DNA from 2 places in the uncultured Salegentibacter sp. genome. Region 1 is predicted to be linked to the other one. Evidence: riboswitches for the same ligand, from Rfam matches in the RefSeq annotation. Region 1 holds a riboswitch; the other holds the start of a gene.
What was found. Region 1 has a riboswitch for cobalamin ahead of AACZ30_RS05990 (TonB-dependent receptor). Riboswitches for the same ligand answer to the same signal wherever they lie in the genome.
Positions count from the first base shown of each region.

Region 2: it holds a riboswitch for cobalamin, as region 1 does, so the genes downstream of both, AACZ30_RS05405 (ribonucleotide-diphosphate reductase subunit beta) here and AACZ30_RS05990 (TonB-dependent receptor) in region 1, are expected to answer to the same signal.

Region 1 covers NZ_CAXAVR010000030.1:17,875-25,445, forward strand. Annotated here, with positions in the region: gene AACZ30_RS05985 (ABC transporter substrate-binding protein) at 1-1,010, opposite strand, end outside; cobalamin riboswitch at 1,196-1,480, shown strand; gene AACZ30_RS05990 (TonB-dependent receptor) at 1,514-3,355, shown strand; gene AACZ30_RS05995 (DUF5074 domain-containing protein) at 3,442-4,533, shown strand; gene AACZ30_RS06000 (S41 family peptidase) at 4,619-6,103, opposite strand; gene AACZ30_RS06005 (sigma-70 family RNA polymerase sigma factor) at 6,224-6,739, shown strand; gene AACZ30_RS06010 (hypothetical protein) at 6,720-7,172, shown strand; gene AACZ30_RS06015 (DUF4252 domain-containing protein) at 7,174-7,571, shown strand, end outside.
Region 2 covers NZ_CAXAVR010000026.1:4,292-12,267, forward strand. Annotated here, with positions in the region: gene acs (acetate--CoA ligase) at 1-955, opposite strand, end outside; gene AACZ30_RS05400 (hypothetical protein) at 1,230-1,454, opposite strand; cobalamin riboswitch at 1,637-1,769, shown strand; gene AACZ30_RS05405 (ribonucleotide-diphosphate reductase subunit beta) at 1,888-2,862, shown strand; gene AACZ30_RS05410 (ribonucleoside-diphosphate reductase subunit alpha) at 2,904-4,580, shown strand; gene AACZ30_RS05415 (DUF2911 domain-containing protein) at 4,756-5,601, opposite strand; gene AACZ30_RS05420 (SRPBCC family protein) at 5,749-6,258, shown strand; gene AACZ30_RS05425 (SDR family oxidoreductase) at 6,271-6,966, shown strand; gene AACZ30_RS05430 (deoxyribodipyrimidine photo-lyase) at 6,967-7,976, shown strand, end outside.

The DNA of each region.
Region 1 (7,571 bases):
AGGCTTACGCTGTAGACATTTTTATTCTGTACGGCTTCAAACTGTTCATAATGCTGAGATTCTTTTAAAAGTTGCGTGTAAGAAGTGTATTGTCCCGCACTAATCCAATAATCGGCATCCTGGGCTTTGTCTAACACATTTTCAAAAGATAAAGCCATACTTCCATTCCCTTGTGTATCGGCATAGACATAATTTGCATTGGCATCTTTAATAAATTGGGCTTGCCACGAATTTCCGTGGGGTAAATACCACTGGTCTTTAAACATAGCGCCGCTTAATACTTTAGGCGTTTCTGCTGCCGACTTTGCTAATTCTTTGGCTTCAGTATAATCCGTTTCTATTTTATTAAAAATCTTTTCAGCTTCGTCTAATTTATCATAAAAAACGCCAAAGAATTTAATCCATTCCGCCTTTCCCAGCGGAGTTTTTTCAGTCCAGTCGCCGTTGTACATCACTGGAATTCCGGTTTTTTGAATGGTTTCAAATGTTTTATTGTTTCCGTCAATTGCAAAACCAATCACCACTTCTGGATCCAGATCAATAAGAACTTCGGTATTTATATTTTCATTTTTCCCCAGCTCTTTAATTTTTCCTGAATTGATCAATTTCCTGGTTTTTTCTGAAGAAATATAATTAAGACCTGGAAATCCTTTTAAGCTGTTTTCTTCATTTAAAGCTTCCAATGCCGGAATATGCGTGGTAGAAGTCACTACCATTTTTTCTATCGGAATTTGCACTTTTTTATCATAATCTAAACCGGAAGGAATTTCAGTATTTTCTTTAGTTAATAAATAGGTGAAAGCTTTTTCGGCATCGGGCCAGGCGGTTTCTATTTTTAAAATATAATAATCTCCAAAATCACTGATGCTGAAATTAGTAGCGTGTTTTAACTCAACTGAATCTTGAGGTTCTTCTGAACCATTATTTTTATCTTTTTGCTCGTTTTTACAGGCGGAAAATACTAGGAAAAGGAGTAGAAGATTAAGTGCTTTTAGAGTCTTTATTTTCATTTTATGGTAGTTTAAAAGAATTGAATTTATATAATGCTATCCTCATTTAGCCCCTAAATAAATTACGGGGCAAGCTCTAAAACAAGTTCAGGATGACGAAAACTTTTATATAGAATATTATAATAGGAATTTTCAAAAGTAAGATTATTTAGAATTTAATGGTCGCAACTAAAATAAATGTTTAATTTCGCATTGAAATTTTTGGTTCGGATGTGTTTTTCACGCCGATTAAAAGGGAATCAGGAAAAGTACGATTTTGGAAGTACAGAATATGAAGCGCGAAGTTTTACTTCGTATTTCAAACTTCTACCATCTAACTTTATTAAGCCTGAGCTGTTCCCGCAACTGTAAGCTAAGTCCCGTAAGGGATGCTTGTTGTTATCACTTCAAAAACCACTGTTCTTATTTGGAATGGGAAGGTAAACAACAAGACGCGAGCCAGGAGACCTGCCAGAATATAACCAATAAATTCTTAGACTTTCGGGATAAAAGTCAGAGGGCAGATGAAAAAAACGCAATTTTACATTCTATTCCTTGGCCTGCTATGCAGTTTGCCTGTATTTGCTCAAAACGATACAATTAACGTTTTAGACGAAGTATTTTTGACAGATACCAAGCTGAAAGACTTTTCTACTGGCCAACAGGTAACCGTTTTAAACGATTCAGTTTTAAAGAAAAACGGGGCGCTGCTTACTTCAGCATTAAATTTCAACACCAATATCTATTTTAAAGAGAATGGACTGGGAATGGTTTCCTCACCTTCCTTCCGCGGAACAACAGCTTCCCAAACAGCGGTATTGTGGAATGGGATTAATATCAATTCCCAGTTTAACGGCCAAACCGATTTTAATGCATTAAACGCAGGCGGATTTGATAATATTAGCGTTCGTGGTGGCGGCGGAAGTGTAGTTTATGGTACCGGAGCCATTGGAGGAACCGTTCATTTAAATACCAATCTTGATTTTACCGGAAAAACAAAGCAGGATATTTTCTTTCAATATGGCAGTTTTAATACCCTGGATGCCCGGTATAAAATAAAGACTTCGGGAAAAAAATGGAGTTTAAGTCTTGCTGCGGCAAGAAACTCATCAGATAATGATTATGAATGGCCCATTGAAGGTAGAGAGAATGAAAATGGTAAATTCTATAATAGCAATTTAAATCTTGGGTTCGCATATCGGTTAAATGAAAAAAACACTTTAAAACTTTATAGTGAAATTTTTGATGGGGAGCGGCATTTCTCCCTGATTCGTCCTTCAGAAACCAAAACGAAATACCAGAATTTTGATACCCGAAATTTACTGGAATGGGTAGGAGAGTATGGTGATTTTATTTCGGTTGCAAGGTTAGCCCATCTAAATGAAAATTATAAGTTCTACGGGAATATTACTGAAAATCAATCTTCATCTGGCAAAGCGCAAACCTTGATTGGCAAATACGATTTAAATTATTCAATTTCAAAAACTTTAGAGCTAAATGCCGTACTCACCAATACGTACACAGATGGTAGCGGCTCTGGAATTACCGAAAATACCCGAAATATATTTTCTTCGGCATTCTTAATGAAGCATAGGCCATTTCAAAAATTTCAATATGAATTGGGAATCAGAAAAGAAATAACCGAAAATTATGAAAGTCCGTTACTGTTTTCTGCAGGAACACATTATGATTTTACCGATTTCTATAGTCTAAAAATGAATATTTCCAGGAATTTTAGAATTCCCACTTACAACGATCTTTACTGGGCCGGTGCCGGTAATCTTAATTTACGCCCCGAAACTTCTAACCAGGTTGAGCTTGGAAACCATTTTAAACATAGAAACCTGAAGTTTAGTCTAACCGGCTATTATATTCGTATTGATGATACGATACGCTGGTTGCCTTCCAGTAGTAATATTTGGCGCCCAGAAAATGAAGAAAAGGTAGAAACCTACGGTATTGAGGTTTTGGCAGGCTGGGAGAAAGAGATTTTTAAAGATCACCAAATTAACGCCTCTGGTACTTATGCCTATACGGTTTCAGAAAATATGAATACGGGATACCAGCTTATTTATGTACCGTTTCATAAAGCCACAGGTGCACTTACTTATGCTTTTAAAGATTTCAGCATAGATTACCAGCTGTTATATAATGGCGAGGTTTTTACCCGATCTGATAATAATTCCCGCTATAGTATGGATGCTTATACGGTTTCAAACCTTGGAATTTCATATGATTTGGGAAAAACAAATACTTACAAGATTGGAGCGAGGGTGCTCAATATTTTAAATGAAGAATACCAAAGTGTAGAAAACCGGTGGATGCCCGGCAGAAATTTTAATATATACCTAAACCTTAATTTTTAACCAGCATGATGCTGGAAGCAAATATTGTTAAAATCTGATTAATTTAAACTGTTTATTTGCTCCACTCTTTGCTAAAATTCTAACCAATGAAAAGAATCAGTAAATTATTAACTATGGCCATTTTGAGTGGCTTTTTTTTAAATTCCTGTAGCAGCGATGACGATGTTGTGGATCCTGAAATAGAGCAACCTGAAAGCACCTATGCAGATGGATTGTTTGTGCTTAATGAAGGTGGTTTCGGTAACAATAATAGTTCAATATCATATATTGATAATGATTTTTCTGATCTAGAATCCGATATATTTTCTACAGTAAATGGTTCTTCTCTGGGAGATACAGGGCAGAGTCTCACATTTGATGATAATTATGCATATATCGTTATGAATGTTTCCAATATAGTTCAAATTGTTGATCGGTATACTTTTGAGCACATTCATACAATTGAGGAGGGATTAAGTAATCCACGGTATCTTACTTTGGTAGACGAGAAGATATATGTTACCAACTGGGGAGATGCCTCTAATGATACAGATGATTATATCGCTATATATAATGCAAGTACCTATGAATCTACTGGAACAATTAGTGTAGGAGAAGGGCCTGAAAAGATTATTAATGATAATAATAAACTATATGTAGCTTTACAGGGCGGCTATAATTATAATGATAAGATTGTGATTATAGATCCTATTTCCAATATTGTGGAAGTAAGTATAGAAATTGGTGATGCTCCTAATTCAATAGAGATATCAGATGGCTTCTTGTGGGTAATGTCTGGAGGAGTACCCGGTTATGCTCAAGGAGTTGGTGAAACAGCTGGCAGTATTTCTAAAATAGACTTATCAAATAATGAAATAACAGAAGAGTTGATTTTTCCAAATACCACAGATCATCCTTCAAATTTTGAAATTGAAGATGATACTATTTATTATACTCTCAATGGATCTGTTTACTCTATGGAAGAATCTGCCACAGAGTTACCTGAGGAGAGTCTTTTTACTTTTACTGATATTACTTCTTTTTACGGATTTGAAATCGAGGATGGATATTTATATACTGGCGATGCAGGAGATTATAGCTCAAATGGTGTGGTAAGAATATATAATTTTGAGGGAGAAATAATTTCACAATTTGATTCTGGAGGCGTAAGCCCAAACGGTTTCTACTTTAACGATTAAAAACTGTTTTTTTGTTTAAATTTGAATAAAAAAAGCCCCGTTTCAGTTGAGAAACGGGGCTTTTGCATTAAATATACTTTTAAAATTACTGCTTAAATTTAGCAGCTTTTTTCCTTATTTCTTCAGGAATTTCGTCTATATACATTCTTTGGTAATCTACATCGGTATCTCCACGCTCACCAATTTTAGTAAATCTTGAATCGTAAGATGTAGCGGGAATTGCCATTCTGTTACCGGTAATATCGGCAAGAGCTGCAGCAAGAAGTGGTTCTTCCGGCTCACCTAATGGCAAAAGATTTACAATATCTTCTTCAGCTTCAATATCTGGTACTAAACCTTCTTCATAATATGCATCTTCATTCGCATTTTTAGATTCATAAATAAGTGGTTGAATTACGTATTTATGATTCGGATTTCGGTTTTGACGTAAAAAATTAGGAGAATCATACAAAGGAGCAGCCGCCTGGAATTTCCCAACTGTACCTTCCCCAACGTGAACTACATCAATATAGGGAGCTAGTCCATTCATTACTAATTCACTGGCAGAAGCTGTAGAACCTGTACCTATTATATATACTTTACTAAGTCCAAGGCTGTTTATTGCTTCTTCTGTTCTAATTTTATCATTAAACCTATCTACCAACTCTTCTTCTGTAAATTGACTTTGTAACAGAGCGTTCCAGGTTTGTTTAGAGAAAATTTCGCCTTCAAACTGCCCGGTAATCATACTGGAAAGGTCTACCGCGCTTTCTACAGAACCACCTCCATTATATCTAAGATCTAAAACCAGTTCGTCTATACCTTCAGCTTTTAAATCTCCAAAAGCAGCATTTAGTTCATCATCAAAATCGGCAGTAAAACTATTATACATAATGTAGCCAACACTTATTCCATCTACTTCTACTACTTTAGATAAAAGAACCGGATTTTCGGTAATTTCTATTCTGTTTAGTGCAATGGTTTCATCGGTATTACTAATAATATTATCGTTAATTTCAGCTACAGTAATATCATAGCCATCTCTTCCTAAAAGAGATTGATAATTATCAAGGTTCATAGACTCCCCATCAATATCCGTAAAAAGAGTACCACGAGTAACGCCGGCTTCATCAGCAGGACTATTGGGTATCACATACCGTACATACGCTAAAACTCCATTACTTCCAAATCTTACCAATCCATAATCCATTCCGGTTGTAGTTTGAATTCCAGCTTGATTATTTTCCAAAATAGTATAATCATCTATAATAAAGCTAAAACGATCTTTTGGCGCAGGAACTTTTAATCCGTTATTAAAAAGATCTTCGGGAGAATCAAAACTAGCCAGCCATTCATTTTTATCGGCTTCAGAATCAAAATAATTCTCACCTAATTCTGGAACATCGGCTTCATATACATAGTAGATGCTCATTGCATCATATAAATAATTTTCGATTTCTAAATTAGGAGTTTCCCCGGGCTTATCACCTCCTGGTTCAACCGGGAAGCGTTCGTCATTGTCATCTTTGGAGCAACTGCTCAAGACTCCTGTAGCCAGGAATAAAAGTAAAATTAGTTTATTAATCTTCATAAAGTTAAGTTTGTTTTAGATTGCTAAAAATACCCACATTAAATTAAATTCAAAATCCTATTGTAACAAATATTACCGCTAATCGTTTTAAAGGTAAGAAGGTTATTAAACCAACCATACATGAAACAACAAGCCTTCCTGGAAAAAATTAACCCGGTGAAAGATAAAATGTACCGGCTTGCATTGAGACTGCTTATTTCTAAAGAAGCTGCCGAAGATGCTACCCAGGAAGTAATCTATAAACTATGGGCTCGCAAAGATAAACTCAAGGATTATACCAATGTTGAAGCTTTTGCAATGACAACAACAAAAAACTATTGTTTAGATGAGTTAAAAGCAAAAAAGAATAATAATTTAAGAATTGTTCATCAGAATTATGAGAATAATTCAATTTCGCTCCAAACAGAACTGGAGGTTAAAGATGAAATGCTGTGGATAAACCAAATTTTAAATGAGTTGCCAGAACAGCAAAAAATTGTTTTTCAGCTTAGGGATATTGAGCAACTGGAGTTTGAAGAAATTATAGAAATCACTAAAATGAAGTCTACCGCTATTAGGGTAGCCTTATCTAGAGCTAGAAAAAAAATAAGAGAAAGCTTAACAAACAAGCATAATTATGGAATTACAAAAAATTAGAGAATTACTGGAAAAATATGATGCCGGTGAAACATCTCTGGCTGAAGAAAATACACTTCGGGAATATTTTCAAAAAAATGAGGTGCCGGCCGATTTAAAAAGTTATGGGTTATTATTTTCTTTTTCAGAAAAAACCAGAACACAAAAAATGCAGAGGGAAGTGGAACTTCCGTCGCAAGCAAAGGGGAATAAATACCTTTGGACAGCCATAGCGGCAAGTATTATTGTAATAGTGGGACTTTTCTTTTTTCAGAATAAACCTATGGAAATGAATCATAGCGATCTTGGTACGGTTCAGGATAAAGAGGAGGCGTTGCAAAAGAGCATGGAAGCTTTAAAAATGGTTTCTGAGTTGATGAATGAAGGGAAAGAAGACCTAATTTACTTGAAAGAATTTAATAACACCAAAGATAAATTTATAAAAACCGAATAATATGAAAAAGATAGTAATAGTTATTATTATTGGCCTTTTACCAATAGTAACGCAAGCCCAGTCGTTTGCCAAGTATGAAAATATGAAGGATGTTGATGCAATGGTAATGACCAGCAAGATGTTTAAAATGCTTGCTAAAGTAGATCTAAGTGAAGATAACCCAGAAGCCAGGGAATACCTGAAACTCATTGAAAACCTTGATGAGATTAAAATGTTTACCAGCACCACGGCTTCAGTGAGAAATGAAATGCAAAAAGATGTTGAGCGTTATTTAAACTCAAATTCTTTAGAGCAGTTAATGCGAGTAAACGAAGACGGGAAAAATATTCGGTTTTATTCTAAAGGAGGAAAAAACGATAATTATGTAAGTGAGCTGTTTATGTTTATGGAAGGTGAAAA
Region 2 (7,976 bases), on a different contig from region 1:
CACCCTCGAACATTACGGTAGTTGCGCCGTTTGCGAGTGGACCATATAAAATATAGGAATGACCGGTAATCCAGCCAATATCGGCCGTACACCAATAAACATCGTCTTCTTTATACTGAAAAACATTTTTGAAAGTATAAGCCGTGTAAACCATATAACCGGCCGTGGTATGTAACATTCCTTTTGGTTTCCCGGTAGAGCCAGAAGTGTATAAAATAAATAAAGGATCTTCTGCATCCATAGTTTCTGCTTCACATTCATCTGAAGCTTCATCTAACAAGGGTTGAAGCCATTCATCACGGCCATCTTTCATTTCTATATCAGAATCCAGGCGTTTAGCTACTAGCACATTTTCAACGCCGGGACATTCTTCCAGCGCTTTATCTACAATTCCTTTAAGATCTATTGTTTTATTACCACGGTAAGAACCATCAGAAGTAATTAGCATTTTACAATCTGCATCATTGGTTCTGGTAGCGAGAGCTTTTGAAGAAAAGCCGGCAAAGACTACAGAGTGTATCGCGCCAATTCTTGCGCAAGCCAGCATTGCTATGGCAAGTTCAGGAATCATTGGTAAGTAAATACAAACCCTATCGCCCTTTTCAATTCCTTTAGCTTTTAAAACATTTGCAAATTTGTTTACCTTTTTGTGAAGTTCACCATAAGAGATATGTTGCGCTTCTTCTTCAGGATCGTTAGGCTCCCAAATAATTGCCGTTTTGTCAGACCTATTAAAAAGGTAACGATCTATGCAATTTTCGGTAATGTTAAGTTTAGCATTTTCAAACCATTTTACTTCAGGTTTATTAAAATCCCAGCTTAGTACATTATCCCATTTTTTTTGCCAGGAAAAATGTTCTTCAGCTATCTCTTCCCAGAAGTTTTGTGGATCTCTTACCGATTTTCTATAAACTTGAAAATATTCCTCTAAATTCTTAATATGATAATTACTCATAACTTAAATAAATATGTTGATGGTTATGTGGGTTAATAATGAAAAATATAAAATATCTTTCCTGCAATTTATAAAAACCTTCGGAAACCAAATACCCAAATCCCGTTAATATTGGGCTTTTTGAAGTTTTTACGGGAAGTTTAATAGAATAGAAATTTTTGTATAAAAATTAGAAGCAAACTCAGTAAAGCGCTTGTTTGATTTTTAATTTCAAAATAAAGAAAAGTAAAATTGATTTTTTTATGATAGAAGACCTTTTGAAAATTCAAAAAGATTAATGCTCTACAAATTTTTGGTGGTCGCTTAGCCATTTATTTAAATGAGTGGCTTCCCTGGAAGAGACTTTTTTATTTGTTTTTTTCTCTCTCCATTCATTTTCAGATTGTTTCTTGATATAAATCTTAGATTTCTGCCCCAAAGCGACTCCAAAAGCCTTTAAAGTAATTTCAGCTTTCGCAACATATGCATCATCGGTGCGCTGTAAATTTATAAGTCTCATTTTTACATTTTTTTCGATTGATTAGCAAATACTGCAACCTTCACTAAGCAAAGACTATGCCTGCAACCTCACTACTTTCTATGGGCTCTTCTTTTTACCGAAACTTTAACTTGTGAAAAACTATGTTTATAACTCAAAACTGTTTTTATAAAACCACCGCAATTTCCTTATAACTTTACTTTTGTAAAATCATACCGGCGGGTATTACTTTTTGTAATAAACAAGGGGAATCATGTGAGAATCATGAGCTGTTGCGCAACTGTAAAGTAGATTTTTCTACAAGCCAGATCACCTTCCCAACCGGGCTGACTTTTGCTTTCGCATAAAAAGTAAAATGTCCAGGATAATATTTTTGCGGCCTTCCCGCTCTTCTCTTTTCCAAAGACACCTATTTGCTTTTATGCTTTTGATTTTAAACTAAAACAAAAGTGATATGAGTATTTTTCAAAAACGGGTAAATTATAAACCTTTCGAATATCCCGAAATTCTTCAGTTTACCGAAGCAATAAATCGATCATTCTGGGTACATTCTGAAGTAGACTTCACCGCCGATGTACAAGATTTTCATTCTCATCTTAGTGAAAATGAAAAACAGGTGATTAAAAAGAGCCTGCTTGCCATCGCACAGATTGAAGTAGCCGTCAAATCTTTCTGGGGAGATTTATATCAACACCTTCCAAAACCGGAATTTAACGGCCTGGGAAGTACTTTTGCTGAATGTGAATTCAGGCATTCGGAAGCATATTCCCGTTTGCTTGAAGTTTTAGGCTATAACAACGAGTTCGAGAAATTAATAGAAACTCCTGTTATCAAAAAAAGGGTGGCTTATTTATCTGAAGCTTTAGCAAATACAAAATCTTCAGATGAAAAAAAATACGTGTTTTCCCTTATTTTATTTTCAATTTTAATTGAAAACGTATCCCTTTTTAGTCAGTTTGCCATTATTCTTTCTTTCAGCCGATTTAAAGGTATGATGAAAAATGTGAGCAATATAATTGCGTGGACATCTGTAGACGAACAAATTCACGCCAACGCCGGGATATATATTGTAAACCAGATTAAGAAAGAATTTCCAGAATTCTTCAACGAGGAAACTAAAACTCAAATCAGGGAAATTATAGCCCATTCTATGGAAGTAGAATCTGAAATTCTTGACTGGATCTTTGCTGATGGCGCTCTGGAACAATGCAAAAAAGAAGACCTGCTGAATTTTATGAAATATCGCGTAGACGATAGCCTTGAAAAAATTGGTTTGGAAAAAATCTACTTTGTCTCAGAGTATGATTACAAAGCCATGTTATGGTTTGAAGAAGAAGTTTTCGCCAATAGTTTAGACGACTTTTTTGCCAAGCGCCCGGTAGATTATACCAAACACGATAAGAGCATCACCGCCGATGATCTTTTTTAAAAAGATTTCCGCAGAAATAATTCAATCTAAAATCTAGCAAAATGCCCGAAACAATAATTAAAGAAACGCAACAGGAACGCCTATGGTGGCTTAACGAAGAAAGCCAGCAAATACTTAACCGCGGTTATCTATTAAAAGGAGAAACTACAAAATCTGCCATAGAACGAGTTGCAAATGCAGCTGCAAAGAGACTCTACAAACCCGAACTGGCTGAAGCTTTTATAGAAATGATAGAGCGCGGCTGGATGAGTTTAAGTTCGCCAATATGGGCCAATATGGGCACCGAACGCGGATTACCAATTTCCTGTTTTAATGTCTACGTACCCGATAATATTGAAGGAATTACCCACAAGCTGGGTGAGGTAATTATGCAAACCAAAATTGGCGGCGGAACTTCTGGGTATTTCGGGGAATTAAGAGGCCGTGGCAGCGCAGTAACCGATAACGGTAAAAGCAGCGGAGCAACCAGTTTTATGAAGCTGTTTGATACCGCTATGGATACGATTTCCCAGGGAGGTGTGCGCCGCGGAGCTTTCGCAGCTTACCTGGATATAGACCATCCCGATATTAAAGAGTTTCTGGAGATAAAAAATATTGGAAATCCCATTCAGAATTTATTTTATGGCGTTAGTGTGCCCGATTACTGGATGCAGGAAATGATAGACGGTGATCGGGAAAAACGCGAAATCTGGGCTAAAGTTTTGGAAAGTAGGCAACAAAAAGGTTTGCCATATATTTTCTTTAAAGACAATATTAACCGCTTTAAACCGCAAGTTTATAAGGATAAAAACTACGTTATAAATTCCAGCAATTTATGTTCAGAAATCGCACTGCCCTCAACCGAGGAAGAGTCCTTTATTTGCTGTCTCTCTTCTATGAATTTGGAGCTTTACGACGAATGGAAAGATACTGAAGCAGTAAAACTGGCTATTTATTTTCTTGATGCTGTTTTACAGGAATTTATCGCGAAAACCGAAGATAATTATTACCTCACTCCTGCCAATAAATTTGCAAAAAGACATAGGGCACTCGGTCTTGGTGTTATGGGTTGGCATTCTTATCTTCAGAAAAACAGGATTCCTTTTGAAGGCTTAAAAGCAAAAGCCTTAACAAATTCCATCTTTAAAGAAATTAATGAAAAAGCTACAAAAGCAAGTAAGGAATTAGCTAATATTTATGGCGAACCCGAGGTTTTAAAAGGCTACGGATTGAGAAATACGACTTTAATGGCCGTTGCGCCTACTACCTCGTCTTCTGCAATTTTGGGACAGGCATCACCGGGAATTGAACCTTTTAGCAGTAATTATTATAAAGCCGGATTGGCAAAAGGGAATTTTATGCGGAAGAATAAATATTTAAAGGAATTGCTCCAGGAAAAAGAATTGGATACCGAAGAAACCTGGCGAAGTATTATGCTAAACCACGGAAGCGTGCAGCATTTAAAAGAATTGAGCGATGAAGAGCGAATGATCTTTAAAACTTTTAAAGAGATAAGTCAGTTAGAAATTATCCAGCAAGCTTCGGTTAGGCAAAAATATATAGACCAGGCGCAAAGTTTAAATTTGAATATTCCTTCAGACCTTCCGGTTCGGGAAGTAAATAAGCTAATGATAGAAGCCTGGCAACTGGGAGTTAAAACCCTTTACTACCAAAGAAGTCAAAGTGTTTCTAAAGAATTTATAGCTAATATGGTGAATTGTGCAAGTTGTGAGGCTTAGGTCTTGAAATTAATATAAAAAAGGCTGTCTGAAAATATCTCAGAACGTCACCCTGAATTTATTTCAGGGTCTAATATGTTAGATTTTAAAACATGCTAGAAGCTGAAACAAGTTCAGTTTGACGAAAACAGGACATTTATCAAACAGCCTTTTTCTTTTTCAAAAAAAAATCAACTTACATAGCTCCCCATTCTTTTAGAGAGTCTTTGTTCATTTTTACGTAATCCTGGTTTCCGGCTTTTTCAGCTTCAGCTAAAGATTTTTTGGCAGCTGCAATTGCTTCTTCTTTTTTACCAAGATCGGCTGCGATAAGCGATTTTCTTCTTAAGATCCAAAAGGCATTCGGGTTACCCATTTCAAGGGATTTATTTACCCATTCGTAAGCTTTTTCCAAATCTTTTTCAGCATCGTGATAATAAGTTGCTGCAGCAAAATAATCTCCTGCCCCTGGGCCATTCATCGTTTTTTCAATACTGGCCATTGCTTTTTCTTCAGTAGGCACTTCAAATCTTAAGCTTGCTACGGTATTTTCCCAAATAATATTAAGAGCAGCAGAATCATTTTTCAGCTCATCTATCATAATGGTAAAAGTTTCCATTTCAAATGGAAGTTCCATCACTTCTGCAGTTGCTTTTAGCACTACTTTCTCTTCGTTCCATTCAGCAGGATTTCCCCAGTTAGAAGCATCATTATAAAACATTACTTCCCATTCGTCTTCCTTCGGAATTGTGTAAATAGCGTAAGTTCCCGCTTTTAATTCTTTACCCTGAACAGTAACATCGTCACTAAAAATGATTTTGGTATTTTCGTTAGCACCGGTACGCCATACTTCGCCATAAGGTACCAGATCGCCAAAAATCTCACGATCTCTCATTCCTGGACGGGAATATTCTAAAGTGACATCGGTAAGTCCAACTTTTTGTTCAACTTTAGTAAACGGACTGGCTTGAGGCGCCTTTACCTGTGCCTGGGCAGCACTCATAAGCCCGGCTGTACATAAAAATAAAAGTAGTTTTTTCATTGTTCAGTTTGTTTTTAGTTTGATCAAATATACCGAGAAATTGATTACCAATTTAGATAAGAATCAACTTCATTTATATTTTGTTTAACTATAATAATTTTATTTTAAACAAAACTACTCTTAATTTTACAATCAAATATAATTAGAATGAAAATCTACACTAAAAGATCGGTCCAAAAACTTCCCATTAGCCTGGAAAAAGCCTGGGAATTTCTCTCCAGCCCAGGAAATCTAAAGACCATTACACCAGACTATATGGGATTTAATATTATCTCTGGAGGCGATCGCCCAATGTTTGCCGGGCAAATTATTCAATATATAGTGACCCCTATAGCGGGAATTAAAACCAAATGGGTAACCGAAATCACTCACGTGAGAAACAAAGAATACTTTGTAGATGAACAGCGCTTTGGGCCTTATGCTTTATGGCATCACAAACATTTTTTAAAAGAAATACCCGGCGGTGTAGAAATGGAAGATATTATAGATTATAAGCTACCTCTGGGAATTCTGGGGCAAATGGCTCACCCATTCCTGGTGGCTCCAAAACTGAAAGAAATTTTTGATTACAGGCAGGAAAAACTTGTAGAGCTTTTTGGTGAATTCGATGAAAATAAAGTTAAAAACGCAACCCTAAAACAAGATATACTAAACTAAATAAATTGAATTATGGAAAAGAATATTTTACTTATTGGTGGCTCAACCGGAATCGGACTTGAAATCGCCAATCAACTGGTTAAAGAAAATAATGTAATTGTTGCTTCAAGAAATAAAGGCGAATTAAATGATGATATAAAGCATTTAGAATTTGATGTTTTAAAAGATAATATTGAAGATCTCGATTTGCCGGAAAAAATACACGGGCTGGTTTATTGCCCCGGCAGCATAAACCTGAAGCCTTTTAAGATGCTAAAACATAAAGATTTTGAGGAAGAAATGAATCTTAATTTCTTAAGTTTGATAAAAGTGGTTCAGGGAGTAATGCCGAAATTAAAAGAAGCAGAAAATGCAAGTTTGGTGTTTTTTAGCACTGTTGCTGTGAAAGTTGGAATGCCCTTCCATACTAGCGCTGCCGCCGCGAAAGGTGCAATTGAAGGTTTCGCAAAATCTCTCGCAGCAGAATATGCTCCCAGCCTTCGCGTAAATGTGATCGCTCCATCTTTAACCGATACGCCATTAGCTGAAAAATTATTGTCTAATGATTCGAAGAAAGAGAAAATGAGTGAAAGACATCCTCTTAAAAGGGTTGGAAATGCCAAAGATATTGCGAACGCAGCTACCTTTTTATTAAGCGATGAAAACAGCTGGATCACTGGACAAATTATTGGGGTAGACGGCGGACTTTCAACTTTAAATATTTCGTAAATGAGTAAAGAGGTGAATATTTTTTGGTTTAGACGTGATTTAAGATTAGATGATAATGTAGGTTTTCTCGAAGCTTTAAAATCTGATAAACTGGTTTTACCAATTTTTATTTTTGATACAGAAATCCTTGATAATTTACCTAAAAACGATGCTCGTGTAACTTTTATACACGAGCAGCTTCAAGAAATGCGAAAAGAACTGCAAGATGATTTTAGCAGCTCTATCGCGATGTATCACGGCAAACCAGAAGAAATTTTTCAGCAGTTAATTAAGGAATATCAAATTGCTGAAGTATTTACTAATCATGATTATGAACCTTACGCAACCCAAAGAGACAAGGAAATAGCCGAGCTGCTTTCTGAAAATAATATTGAATTTCACACTTTTAAAGACCAGGTTATCTTTGAAAAAGATGAAGTGGTAAAGAAAGATGGCGATCCTTATGTGGTGTACACCCCTTACATGAGGGCCTGGAAAGAGCACTTCAAATCCCTGGATCTTAAAATTCATTATACGAGTCAATATCTGGATAATCTTATTCAAAATACCAGGTTACCTAATTTAAGCTTAAGTGATATTGGATTCAAAAATTCAGAAATTAAAGTACCGGATTATGATGTTACGTCTACTTTAATTCAGCAATACGAAAACACCAGAAATATTCCCGGAAAAGATGGTACTTCTAGATTAGGCGCCCATATTAGGTTTGGTACTGTGAGTATTAGAAAAATGGTAAAAAAAGCTAATGCCGAAACAAATAAAACCTTTTTAAATGAATTGATCTGGAGGGAGTTTTTTATGCAGGTGTTATATCACAATTCTGATACTGTAACTGAATCTTTTAAGAAAAAATATGACCGTATTGAATGGCGCAATAACGAAGAGGAATTTGAAAAGTGGAAAACAGGAAACACAGGTTATCCACTGGTAGATGCCGGAATGCGCCAATTAAACAAAACTGGATTTATGCATAATCGCGTAAGAATGCTGGTAGGGAGCTTTCTCTGTAA